3 regions of the Peribacillus sp. FSL E2-0218 genome follow, and region 2 is predicted to be linked to each of the others. Evidence: riboswitches for the same ligand, from Rfam matches in the RefSeq annotation. Region 2 holds a riboswitch; each other region holds the start of a gene.

Region 1 (4,243 bases), 910 kb from region 2:
GTATTACCATTGGAACTTCGGTCGGCTTACCATCTTCATCAATGGCAAGCATCGTTAAAAAGGCGCGTGCCGTAAGCTGCTTTTCACCTGTTAATAAGTTTTCTCGCTCCACCTTCACGAATACCTCCATGGAAGTGCGGTGGGCACATGTGACATAAGCCTCTAGGTTAATCGCATCTCCTGTCTTGATGGGGGCCAAAAAATCAAAAGAGTCGCTTGATGCTGTCACGACTGGCTTTCGACAATGGCGCATAGCCGAAATGCAGGCGATTTTATCGACATAGGCCATTACTTTCCCGCCAAAAATGGTATTGTGATGATTTGTGTCAGGCGGGAAAACAAGGTCAGTTAAAAAGGTCCTTGACTGCTGTGTGGGTTGGCCTGCTGCTATCTCTACGTCGTTTTCGATCATTTGCCGGTTGTTTGGGCCAATAGCTTTTCCCGTACGATTTTGGCTGCCTCGACCATATTTTTAAGGGAAGAAACCGTTTCAGGGACGCCCCTCGTTTTCAGGCCGCAGTCAGGATTGATCCAAAACTGGTCTTTATCCAATACCTTGATGCCTCGTTCAATCATGTCGACCATTTCCTTCACAGCCGGGACTCGAGGACTATGAATATCATATACCCCTAGGCCAATTCCTTTTTCGTATGTCTTTTCCTCGAATGCGGAGGCAAGCTCCCCGTGGCTGCGGGATGTTTCGATGGAAATGACATCGGCATCGAGGGAAGAGATGACATCCATGAAACTGTTGAAGTCACAATAGCACATATGCGTATGGATTTGCGTTGTATCTTCCACGCTCGATGTGGAAATCAGGAACGAATTCACCGCCCAGTTCAAATACTCTTCCCGGTCGCTTTTCTTCAATGGAAGTCCTTCTCTAAGTGCAGGCTCATCCACTTGGATCATCTTGATTCCTGCCGCTTCCAAGGCAAGTACCTCTTTATCCAAGGCAAGGGCAAGCTGATAGCAAACATTCTCCCTTGAAATATCATCACGGACAAATGACCAGTTCAAAATCGTTACAGGACCTGTGAGCATTCCCTTTACCGTTTTCTTTGTCAGTGATTGAGCATGGACGCTTTCCCTGACTGTCATCGGCTTGATGAAATGAACGTCGCCGTAAATGACGGGGGGCTTGACGCAGCGAGAACCGTAGGATTGAACCCACCCTTTTTCCAGAAAGACGAATCCCCCCAGCTTATGGCCGAAATATTCAACCATATCCGTCCGTTCAAATTCTCCGTGAACGAGAACATCTAGGCCGATTTCTTCTTGAATATCGATCCACCTGGCAATCTCATCATTTATGAATGTTTCATATTGGGCAGCAGTCCATTCTCCTCTTTTAAATTTACTGCGTGCTTGTTTCACTTCAAATGTTTGGGGGAAGCTGCCGATCGTTGTAGAAGGAAGAAAAGGCAACTTGAAAAATTCACGTTGTTTTTGGTAACGCTCTTTAAATGCCAGCTGACGTCCCGAGGTCTTGGATTTAACCTTTTCTACATCGGCTTGTACTGCTTTATGATTCCGGGCCTGGGAACTGGCTAACGTTTGGATCGCCAATTTATTCGCATCCACTTTCTTTACGATTGCCTCCAAACCTAGATTGCTGCCTTTGACAAGGGTAGTGATTTCTTCTAGCTTCTCATCGGCGAAGGCAAGTGCCTCCTTCACTTCTTTAGCAAGCGCGTTTTCATTGCGAACGGTCACTGGAACATGAAGCAGGGAACAAGAGGGTTGGAGCCAGATTTTATCTTCTGCCACTTTGTTCTTGATCGTCTCGATTAATTGAAGCTTGCTCGATAAATCGGAAAGCCAAATGTTTTTTCCGTCAATCACGCCTGCACCAAGCACTTTGTCTGCCGGGAAGCCGAATGTTTCAAGATTGCTGACATTTCTTCCTTTATCATGAACAAAATCGAGCCCGATTCCCTGAACTTTCAATTGAGTGACCGCTTCATAGTGTTCAACGGCATCAAAGTATGTTTGGAGCATGATGTTCAGGTGAGGTGCCGCTTCATTCAGTTTTTCATAGAGGTATGTAACAGTTTCCATATCATCTTTGGATATCGATGAAACAAGGGAAGGCTCATCTAACTGAATCCACTGCACACCTTCTTGCTCCAACTCCTGCAATATTTGTGTATAGAGGGGGAGCAGGCTCAGGATGATGCCAGGGATATCTTCTTTATTGAAGCCTTTGGAAAGGGAGATGAAGGTATACGGTCCGATAAGCACCGGCTTCGTTTCAATCCCCAGCTTCTCCTTGGCTTCCCGATATGCAGCAAGCGGCTTATTTTCTGTTAAAGTCAGCTGGGAGCGTTTTAATTCCGGGACGATATAGTGATAATTCGTATTGAACCATTTCGTCATCTCGGATGCGACTTCGTCCTTGTTACCGCGGGCCATTGAATAATAAACGGAAAGGGGGACACTTCCTCCTTCATAAGAGGAATAACGTTCGGGAACAAGACCGAACATCACGGAAGTATCGAGCATTTGGTCATACAAAGTAAAGTCATTGACAGGAATGATATCAACGCCTAGCTCTTTTTGCTTTCGCAGGTTGCCCAACCGGATCGCTTCCAGTTGCGATGTGAATTCCGTTTCTTCGATTTTTCCTGACCAGTAAGCTTCTAATGTGCGTTTCCATTCACGATCTTCCCCGATGCGGGGGTATCCCAGATTACTACTTTTCAAAATTTCCATCCTCCTACATTCTTTGAATTTGATTGATATCCAACAAAAAAAGCACCCCTAACAGTCAAAAAGAGAAAGTTAGAAATGCTTAAAATAAAGTGTCAAGCGAATTGCCACTTACATGAAAGGTTCCTAACACCTCCCTATCTCCCGTAGGTTAAAACAGTGTTGTTGAAACAGGCAGGTCTCCTGACTTAGGGCATATTATTAGCGGCAAGCCTTCCCAATCCTTAGGATCAGTGGCATATCGGGTGGCGCTAACATTCCCATTACAGTGGCGGGACCGTGCCGGGATTACACCGGACTTCCCTTTTAATCCTAATGAACATTAGGAACCTGTTTCCACATATGAAATTCGATAAATTAAAAATTTATAAAATAGAAACTATTATAAAAATTTAGACAATCTTAACATATCCGACCAAAAGGGTCAACAAGCAAAAGTTTCGTAAACATGCCCATGACAAGTGGTTTATGGCAAGGCTGAAGTCTTTCCAAAATAGAATATATTGATTGGACAGGGAGTATGTATAAGGAAGTGGGCGTTTTGAAATGGGGCGTGGGGGATGACTTTCTACATCTTGATTGCTGGAATCATTTTTTGCATGGTGATGAGCATTCGGACGTTATTTCTTGTTGAGTCGGGAGGGAAAAAGTTTTCTCTTGAAGACATGCTTTGGCTCGGCAATTTATATGCGACGATATTGGTCGGTTTTGCACTGATTTATTTATTATACGAGCTTCAGAATCACTCAGTGATTCTTGATATGGGCAACCGATTGGATGGCACTTTTTATGAACAACTGAAAACTTCTTTTTATTTCAGTGCGATGACGATGTTTTCTGTAGGATATGGCGATATAGCCCCTATAGGCATGGGACGGATGATAGCGACAATACAGGCATTCATCGGATACACGCTTCCGGCGGCATTCGTGATTCGGACGGTAATCGACCTGGACCAGAAGGATAGGAAGGATAAATGAAAGTTGTGTTTCTTTCGATTATTGGGTACCCTTACCATAATGAAGAAAATGGAGGGTTCTAAATGACTGTTAAAATTGGAGAAAAAGCACCTGATTTTCATTTACCTGCTAACAACGGTGAAATGGTTTCCCTTTCGCAGTTCAAGGGCAAATATGTTGTTTTATATTTTTACCCTAAAGATATGACCCCGGGTTGCACGACGGAGGCCTGTGATTTTCGGGATCACAATGAACACTTTGAGGAATTGGATGCTGTCATCATTGGCATCAGCCCGGATCCAGCCGCGCGTCATGAAAAGTTCATTGAAAAACATGGATTGCCTTTCCTTTTGCTGGCTGATGAAAGTCATCAAGCTGCCGAAGCATTCGATGTGTGGCAATTGAAAAAGAACTTTGGCAAGGAATATATGGGCATTGAGCGTTCTACCTTCCTGATTGACAAGGAAGGCATGATCGTCAAAGAATGGCGCAAAGTAAAAGTCAAAGGCCATGTTGAAGACGCTCTTGAAACTCTTCGTGAACTCCAAAAATAAGGCTGAGCGACATAGGGA
Region 2 (4,243 bases):
AGAAGTTCCTTTTGATACGATAGATCCAAGTGGTTCGTCGGCTCATCCAAAAAAAGTACTTCAGGCTCCTGGGCCAGCGCCTGGGCCAGCAAGACCCGCTGTCTCTCCCCTCCTGATAGCCGTTCGAAATGAAGATCCTGGAATTCGGCCACTCCCGTTTGTTTCATCACCCGTTGGACAATCCTTTCATCCTCCTCAGACCAGCTGTGGAACCAGCCTGTTTGATGGGCGTACCTCCCAAGCGAGACCGTTTCCTTCACCGTATACGAAAAAGCTAACGAGGAATGTTGAGGAAGCACCGCAATGACCCGTGCAAGCTGTTTTGCCGAATAATCCTGCAAATCTTTTCCTTTGATCCGTATGCTTCCTTGCTTGTAAGCGAGCACCCCGCTGAGCATACTCAACAGCGTCGTTTTTCCGCTGCCGTTTGGACCGAGGATCCCGAATAGTTCTCCTTTTTGAACGTCGAAAGAGATGGAATCCAAAACGCTTTTGTTATCATATCCACCTGTTAACCCTTTAACTTCAAGCATCCGTCCTACCCACTCTCCGTCTCCTTAATAAAATGAGGGCAAATGCAGGTGCCCCGATCAGTGAGGTGATGACCCCGATCGGCAGTTCCGACGGGGCGATGATCGTCCGTGCCACAAGATCTGCCAAAATCAAGAACCCGCTTCCTACCAGCAATGATAACGGAAGCAGATGCCTATGATCTGGCCCCCATATCCTCCGGACCAAATGGGGAATCACCAGCCCTACAAAGCCGATCGTGCCTGAAACGGCAACCGCTGCGCCCGTCAATATCGAGCCCGCGATCAGGATCCACATTTTCCGCCTCTGCACGTCGACACCTAAATGTTTTGCCCGGTCCTCCCCGAAGGTCATCGCATTCAATTCCCTCGTATTCATGATCAGAATCAACGAGCCAATGATGAAAAACGGCAGAATGATTCCGATATAATTCCACCCGCGCATGGACACGCTGCCCATGAGCCAGCCGATGATTTGTCTTAATTCCTCCCCCGTCAACGCAATCATCAAGGATATGAAGGCGCTTAAAAACGAGCTGAAGATGATTCCGGTCAAAATGATCGTTTCGACCTTCATCGATCGATCCATTTTTTTTGCGAATGTCAGCACACAAAAAATCGTAATCACGGAACATAAGATGCTCAATGCAGGAAGCGTATATAAGCCGATGAACGGGAGTGATATATTCAGGAATAACGTCACCACTGCCCCGACTGATGCTCCTGACGATATCCCGAGCGTGTAGGGATCGGCAAGCGGATTCCGGAGCAGCCCCTGAAATGCCGCACCCGCGATCGCCAAGCATGCCCCGACCAAACCAGCAAGCAATACACGCGGCAAACGGATGTTCATCACGATATTCGTCAGCATCACATCGGGATCAGCGGAAATCGGCAAATGAAAAATCTCCTTGCCGATTATTTGCATAAGTACGGGGATCGGTACGGACACCGAACCGAATGAGATGCCGATCGTACTGGCAAAAAGTAAAAACAATGACGCAAGCAAATAAGCAAGCGCCCATTTAGTTGTCAAATACGTTCGGATAGATTGATTTGGCAAGTTCCTCTACTCCCTCTATTAAACGTGGACCTGAACGGGTCACCAAGTCGGAATGGACATCAAAGACTTGGGCATTCTTAACCGCCGTTACGTCTTGCCACCCTTTTCGGCCCGTCACTCCACTTACCGGGTCTTTTGTGTAATAACCATAAGTCGTAATGATGACATCCGGATTGGCTGCAATCATCGACTCTTCATCCATTTTGGCCCAGCCATCCACATCCGCTGCAGCATTATCAGCTGAGATCATCACAAGCATTTCATTCATGAATGTATTTTTACCAGGTGTATAGATATCCGGGGACGGCGAAACCTCCACTAAAACGGTCTTTCTTTCCGATTCCTTTACCGATTTGGCCTTCTCAGAAATAACCTTCAGCTTCGTTTTCATGTCCGTGATGATGTCTTTTGCCTTAGCTTGCTCGCCTGTTGCCATCCCGATCATATCAATGGATTTGTACACCTCATTGAAGCTTTGGGCATCATTGACTACAAGCACATCTATTCCCGCATCCTTAAGCTGCTGGAGCCCCTCCTTCGAATTATGGGCACTCGATGCATGGGCAAGAACAAGATCGGGCTTCAAGGATACGATCAATTCCGTGTTCATCTCCATGCCGCCCACTTTTTCGATATCCTTCGTTTCTTCCGGGTAATTATCATTGTCGGACACGCCAATAACCTTATTACCTAAACCAAGCGCAAAGACCACTTCCGTATTGCTTGGTATCAACGTAACGATTTTCTTCGGTTTTTCTTCTATCGTCACCTTTTCGCCCGTTGCATCTTTAATCGTAACCGGGAAGGCTTGTTGTGTAGCCTGATTCGTCTGCTGCTTTCCTTTTCCTTCATCGGCCGTGCCGCTGCAGCCAACCATCATGCCAGCCGTCAGCACCATCACCAGTATCAGGCCAAAAATCTTCTTCACGTTCATTCCCCACAATCATTTCATTTAGTTTTAGCCCGCCTTAAGCGAGGACCTCATGACAAAAAGCATCCCCCGTCAAACGGAAGATGCTTGTATGGCAACAATATCATTACGGACTCTTTACGGTCTGCCACACACCTCCCCATCCGCGTGGGTCACAGGTGTACGAATCTTGGCAGGTCTCCTGGCTCATGGTCATCGTCAACGGCATCTCCCATATCCCAAACAGTGGCATACAGCCGTCAGCTCCCATATACAGTGGCGGGACCGCGCTGGCATTGAACCAGCTTCCCTTTTAAGTCATTTAGACACCAAATCGTTCATATGTATATAATTTTCACTGCTTATCATTATACACCATGCAAGAAGCGATTATTGGGTGATTTTTCACAAAACGCCGGTCCAGCTTCAGTAATTGGACGCATTTTCAATCAGTGATGCAAATCCCCCTACGGATAATCCCGGTGAAATCCGAACGCGATGCAGGGCATGCATCCCTTGATCACTTGTTGCCCCGCCAGGTTCGGTGGTGACTGCCATCTTGTATCCGGCTTCTTCCGATAACCTGAGGCTCTCCTCGTTATAACGGCCGACTGGATACGAAAGTACCGTCGTCTCCTGGTTCAGAATGCGATCGAATAAATCCTTGGACTGGACCATTTCAGCTTCCTGCTGTCCGGAAGTCATCCGGTTCAGCTCAAGATGGTTGATTGTATGACTCTCGATGGAAATCCCATTCGCACTCATCTCCATCATTTGATCTTCCGTCAGGTGATGAGCTTTACCAATGGACTTCCCGATCATGAAGATGGTCGCTTTCAACTCATATTCCTTCAATATAGGAAAAGCCTCGGTGTAGTTATCTGTATAGCCATCATCAAAAGTAATCCAGACACACTTTTCACTTGGCATTATATTTTCGCTTAAAACGAGAAAGGCTTCATTAGGCGATAAAGTCTGGTAGCCATTTTCCCGAAGCCAAGCCATTTGCAGCCGGAATTCCTCCTTCGGCACCCGAAGGTTATTCCCCTCCGATATGCTGTGATACATCAATATCGGAAGCCTAACCGCGGACTCGGCCCTTATCCAGCCACTCGTGTCGATTCGTTCAGGATTTGCTCCATCCTCCGAATCTATTTCGGCCTCATTCTCCTCTGCTGCAGCCACCTCGATATTCTCTTCCACAATCGGCGCAGCCGTCTTTTTACCTATTTTCTCTAAAACACCTTGTGAACAGCCAGCTAAAATGAAAACTACAAACACTGCTGCCATCCATACCAATCTGTATTTTCCCACTATCATTCTCCTATTTTTTTCTAGCATAATAGTACCAGAAAATCAGCGAATAATAAAGTATCCCAATTAACGCAATAAAAGGTAAAAATCATCGTTATATGACCCGCCAGGCATTTTTTTTCATAATTATAAGCTACTCACTTGAAAAGTTTGCCTATAACAAATATAATAAACAAGTCGTCGACCTTTTAACATGTCCCAGTAGCTCAGCAGGATAGAGCGACAGCCTCCTAAGCTGTAGGTCGTAGGTTCGATTCCTATCTGGGACGCTAAAAAAAACCCCTTACATGTTAAGGGGTTTTTTGTTTTATATAACAGTTTGTTTTCCTAAAATAAAATTACAAAATAACTTTCTACCTGTTTATTTTTTTGAATATTCTAATTATCATAATGCGATTCCACCGTGACACAAATAAACGTTGAATA
Region 3 (4,243 bases), 540 kb from region 2:
GCCATCACCCCCGTTCTATCGAACCGCAGCTGCTCATGTTCAATAAAGCTAACCTTGATTCCTTTTGTCATAGCAGTAGTCATTACCCTTTTTTCCTCATCCAGTAGATTTTCCGGATTCTTCATGCATAACATCGTTAACCCTCGATTAGTGCGGAAAGCATTTAATAGTTCCATCTTTTCCCTGGTCAAATCGGATACGATGAAAATCACGGCTGCGTTTGCCGGCAAATTTCCCTTCCTTCCTTTATCAGCTAATGCATTTGTTTCATCCGTTCTTTCTTTAGCAAGTCTGGTAAAAATCTTCCTTCTCTGGTTCCTGCCCGCCCCGGCAGGCAGGATTAGACTCGAAGACGTACTCGCATAACCAACCTGGATGCCCTTTTTTAACAGGCTGTGGACAAAGGAAGCCGCCGCAATAATGGATTCTTCAAATGATATCGATGGCTGGTTATCAAGGATGATCCATACATCCCGATTTTTTTGCACTTCGAATTCCTTCGTCATGATCTCACTCGTTCGAGCCGTCGCTTTCCAGTTGATCCATGAAAGCTGATCACCTGGCTGATACTCCCTCACCCCGGATACCACCGAATGTTCCCGATGTGTTTTCTTTGTCGGGCCTGCTTGTCCCTGATTGAACAATTGATCGAGATATAGGGAGTCAAGCTCATGATACGTAGGGAAAACGGTTATATTCATAGGAGAATCGAATATCGCCTCCTTTTCAACGAGTCCAAAAAAGTCCCCTATCAAAAAACGGATCGATTGGAACCTATGCTCACCACGTGGCAGGCCCTCCAAAGCATACGACAAGCTGATGGTACGCTTGAACCCAGGGAAGATCAGCGCCTTTCTATAAATCCCACTATCTTCACTATCTTCACTATCTTCCATATCTCCTGGCAATTCCTCCTCTATCACCAGAAATAAGAGCGGGAGCCGGTTCTTACGGGTGAACGTCAGGTTCATTTCAACGGTTTCACCTGCCTGGCATTCTCTTTTGCTGACGTTTCTTTCAACCGTAATGGAGTGAAGGGGATAAAACAGCAGAATCATGGCATACGCGGCAAAGGGCAAAAACGAATAAAAAATGAACCAACTGACAAATCCGCCTTGAAACATCGCAAAGCAAAAGGAAGTGGCCATAAGAAATACCAACCCGGCCGCATTCATGTTTTTCTTTAGAAAATGATTGAAGCTACGCATTATGACAAGGCCCGTTTCACAGGCACATGAGTCTTCGCGACAATTTCGGTGATCACCATTTCAGCATCGAAGCCATCATAATTCGCTTCAGGTTTTAAAATCAGGCGGTGGGAGAAAACGAACGGAGCTAAATATTGAACATCATCCGGCAGGACATAATCCCTGCCCTGTATTAGTGCATAAGCTTGGGCTGCCTTCATCAAAGCAATCGATCCACGCGGACTGACCCCAAGATAGACAGCCTGATGGCTCCTCGTTTCATTGGCCAGTTCAACAATATATCCTTTTATTGTGTCATCCACGATCACCATCTTAGCCTCTGCCTGCAGGGCCTTCAATTCTTCCAAGGTGATGACTGATTCCAGCTCTTCAAGCGGAGCCATGTATTGAGCTCTTTGCAGGACCTCGATTTCTTCCGCAACACTCGGGTAGCCCATCTTCATTTTTAACAGGAATCGATCCAATTGCGCTTCCGGAAGCGGATATGTGCCCTCGTACTCAATCGGGTTCTGCGTCGCCATGACAAAAAAGGGCTGCTCCAATCCCCTGGTGACGCCATCGATCGTCACACTTGCCTCCTCCATCGCTTCAAGCAGGGCAGACTGCGTTTTCGGAGAGGTCCGGTTAATTTCATCTGCCAAAATAATATGTCCCATTATCGGTCCTGGCCGAAAAATGAACGCTTGTTCCTTTGGGTTGAAAATCGAAACGCCGGTTACATCGGAAGGGAGTAAATCAGGCGTGAATTGTATTCGCTTAAAGCTCGCACTTATCGATTTGGCAAGCGCCCGGACCATGACTGTCTTGCCTACTCCCGGAACATCCTCCAATAAAACATGCCCACCGGAAAGCAGTGCGACGATGCTCAGTTCTGCAATATCCCGCTTTCCGATAATCACTTTTTCAATATTTCCTAGAACCTTTTCCAGTTTTTGATTTGCCTGCTTATAAATCATTCGCTACCTCCTGGGAAATCTATCACGATTATCTCATTTCCAATCTATCTCCGACTTCTCTTTACAGTAACAGCCAATTAATCCTTACATTGTAAGTTTACTAGATATTCCGTAAACCATAAACGAAATTCTCTAAAAATATTAGTGCAGCTTAAGGAAAAAGGTATGGTAAACTTATCCTAAGTGAATATGAACCTTGCAGAAAAGGGTGCTGCCTTGTCAGCTTAATAGGGAATTCGGTTCAAAACCGAAGCTGTTTCCGCAACTGTAAGTGCTAATGAAATAAGATGCATACCACTATTTGATGGTGGATTGGACATTTGTGCTATCCATCATCAAATGGGAAGGTTCTTAGAGTAAAATGACGCACAAGCCAGGAGACCTGCCTTTTTTTATCGTATCATGCTCTTCGGAAGATAGGAGATTGTACGGCAGCCTTCCATCTTTTTTTCTACTAGGAATACATGGATGCTCGATGCCGACCAAAACTCTTGGTCGGCTTTTTGTTTTGATGCGAAAAGCGATACGGCAGTCATTCACCAAACTACGTAAAGGAGGAAGAGTTATGGCAAAGAAAGACCTTCGTTTTTTATGCTATCCATACATGCGCGAATCCGCTTCCACAGTCGATTTTGAAATACGAACAGACTCCTTGACGACGCGAATCGGCATGGCCGCATCCCTGACGAAGGATGTTCCTGACGTTCACCGGGATTTAATGGTTTTGCTGCCCATGGCCTATCATCTAAATGGTTCAGTCCGTGGAAAACTAGCCATCAGCGACCATGACCTGGACCATTTAAGTTCGATTTATGACCGGTATGTCGCAGAAGTTAAAGAACAGATCCAGACATTTGTGCTCCCCCAAGGGTCAACGGCGGCATGTGCCCTGCATGCCTGCCGCAGCGAAGCCAAAAAGTCCGTCCGCGCTTTGCACAAAGTCAGTCTGGAAAGGGAAGTTCCGGACATCCTTTTCGATTACGCCCACTTGCTTGCAAACGTTTTATTCGTAATGGCAGTCTACGTTAATAAGCGACAAGGCTTTGAAGAAATACCTTTTATTAGCAAATCTTATCCTACTAAACCGATGAAAAAACAGATGGAGGAATAAATAATGAAATGTACCCAAAGATTCAGCTGGATTTCCATGCTTATGCTCGCCCTTTTCCTTACAGGATGTGGCGTAACGGATCAATCTGCAAAAGATGATAAAAAAGCGAACGAGGCGAAGAGCTATACCGTTACAGATGATACTGGAAAGAAAATAAAATTCTATAAGGCACCAGAAAAAGTCGTTTCACTGCAGCCTAGCAATACCGAAATTCTATTTGCCTTAGGACAGGGGAAGAAAGTGGTTGGCGTGACGGACTTCGATAATTATCCCGAGGAAGCGAAGAAAATCGAACATGTTTCAGATTCCGTGAATATCAATGCAGAAAAGATCATAGCCCTGAAGCCAGATGCGATCATCGCTTATACCGTTGGCGATGAAGCGACGCTGAAGCCACTCGAAGATGCCGGCATCCCTATATTCATCATTAAATCGGCAGCCAATTTCGATGACGTATACGGAGATATTGAGCAGATTGCCAAAGTGATGGGAGTTACCAAGAAAGGCGATGCATTGGTGAAGGATATCAAATCCCAAATAGCAAGTGTCGAGGAAAAAGTGGGAACCTTGGATGAACAGGAGCAAACATATTTTGAAATCAGTCCGGCTCCGGAAATCTATACAACAGGTGACGAAACCTTCCAACAAGAAATCCTGGAAACCGCTGGCATTAAAAACGTCTTTGCCGACCAAAAGGGCTGGGTTAAAATATCCGGGGAAGAAGTCGTCAAGCGCAACCCGGAAACGATCCTTACCACTGCAACCTATGTAAAAGATGCCGTTGATGAAATAAAATCACGTAAAGGTTGGGAAGAAATCGCTGCCGTGAAAAACGATGACGTCCACCTGCTTGATGAAAGTGTCATGTCCCGTCCCGGACCAAGGATCGGTGAAGCGGTAGAACTTGCTGCTAAAACCGTTTACCCGGACTTATTTAAATAATATTGAACAAGGATGCTCCGATATAT

The links. A riboswitch is a leader RNA that binds a small molecule or an ion and turns the genes downstream of it on or off. The one in region 2 is predicted to bind cobalamin.
Region 1: another riboswitch for cobalamin. It lies ahead of metE (5-methyltetrahydropteroyltriglutamate--homocysteine S-methyltransferase); the one in region 2 lies ahead of MHI53_RS24535 (ABC transporter substrate-binding protein).
Region 3: another riboswitch for cobalamin. It lies ahead of MHI53_RS02050 (hypothetical protein); the one in region 2 lies ahead of MHI53_RS24535 (ABC transporter substrate-binding protein).

Annotation. Positions count from the first base shown of each region.
Region 1 is NZ_CP150304.1:796,235-800,477, forward strand. Features, by position in the region: gene MHI53_RS03820 (acyl-CoA thioesterase) at 1-412, opposite strand, end outside; gene metE (5-methyltetrahydropteroyltriglutamate--homocysteine S-methyltransferase) at 409-2,715, opposite strand; cobalamin riboswitch at 2,868-3,061, opposite strand; gene MHI53_RS03830 (potassium channel family protein) at 3,273-3,692, shown strand; gene bcp (thioredoxin-dependent thiol peroxidase) at 3,755-4,225, shown strand; gene MHI53_RS03840 (aminopeptidase) at 4,182-4,243, shown strand, end outside.
Region 2 is NZ_CP150304.1:5,066,250-5,070,492, forward strand. Features, by position in the region: gene MHI53_RS24525 (heme ABC transporter ATP-binding protein) at 1-533, opposite strand, end outside; gene MHI53_RS24530 (iron ABC transporter permease) at 526-1,593, opposite strand; gene MHI53_RS24535 (ABC transporter substrate-binding protein) at 1,556-2,527, opposite strand; cobalamin riboswitch at 2,678-2,852, opposite strand; gene MHI53_RS24540 (polysaccharide deacetylase family protein) at 2,930-3,793, opposite strand; tRNA gene MHI53_RS24545 (tRNA-Arg) at 4,013-4,086, shown strand.
Region 3 is NZ_CP150304.1:420,917-425,159, reverse strand. Features, by position in the region: gene MHI53_RS02060 (DUF58 domain-containing protein) at 1-1,148, opposite strand, end outside; gene MHI53_RS02055 (MoxR family ATPase) at 1,208-2,164, opposite strand; cobalamin riboswitch at 2,354-2,569, shown strand; gene MHI53_RS02050 (hypothetical protein) at 2,676-3,275, shown strand; gene MHI53_RS02045 (ABC transporter substrate-binding protein) at 3,279-4,217, shown strand.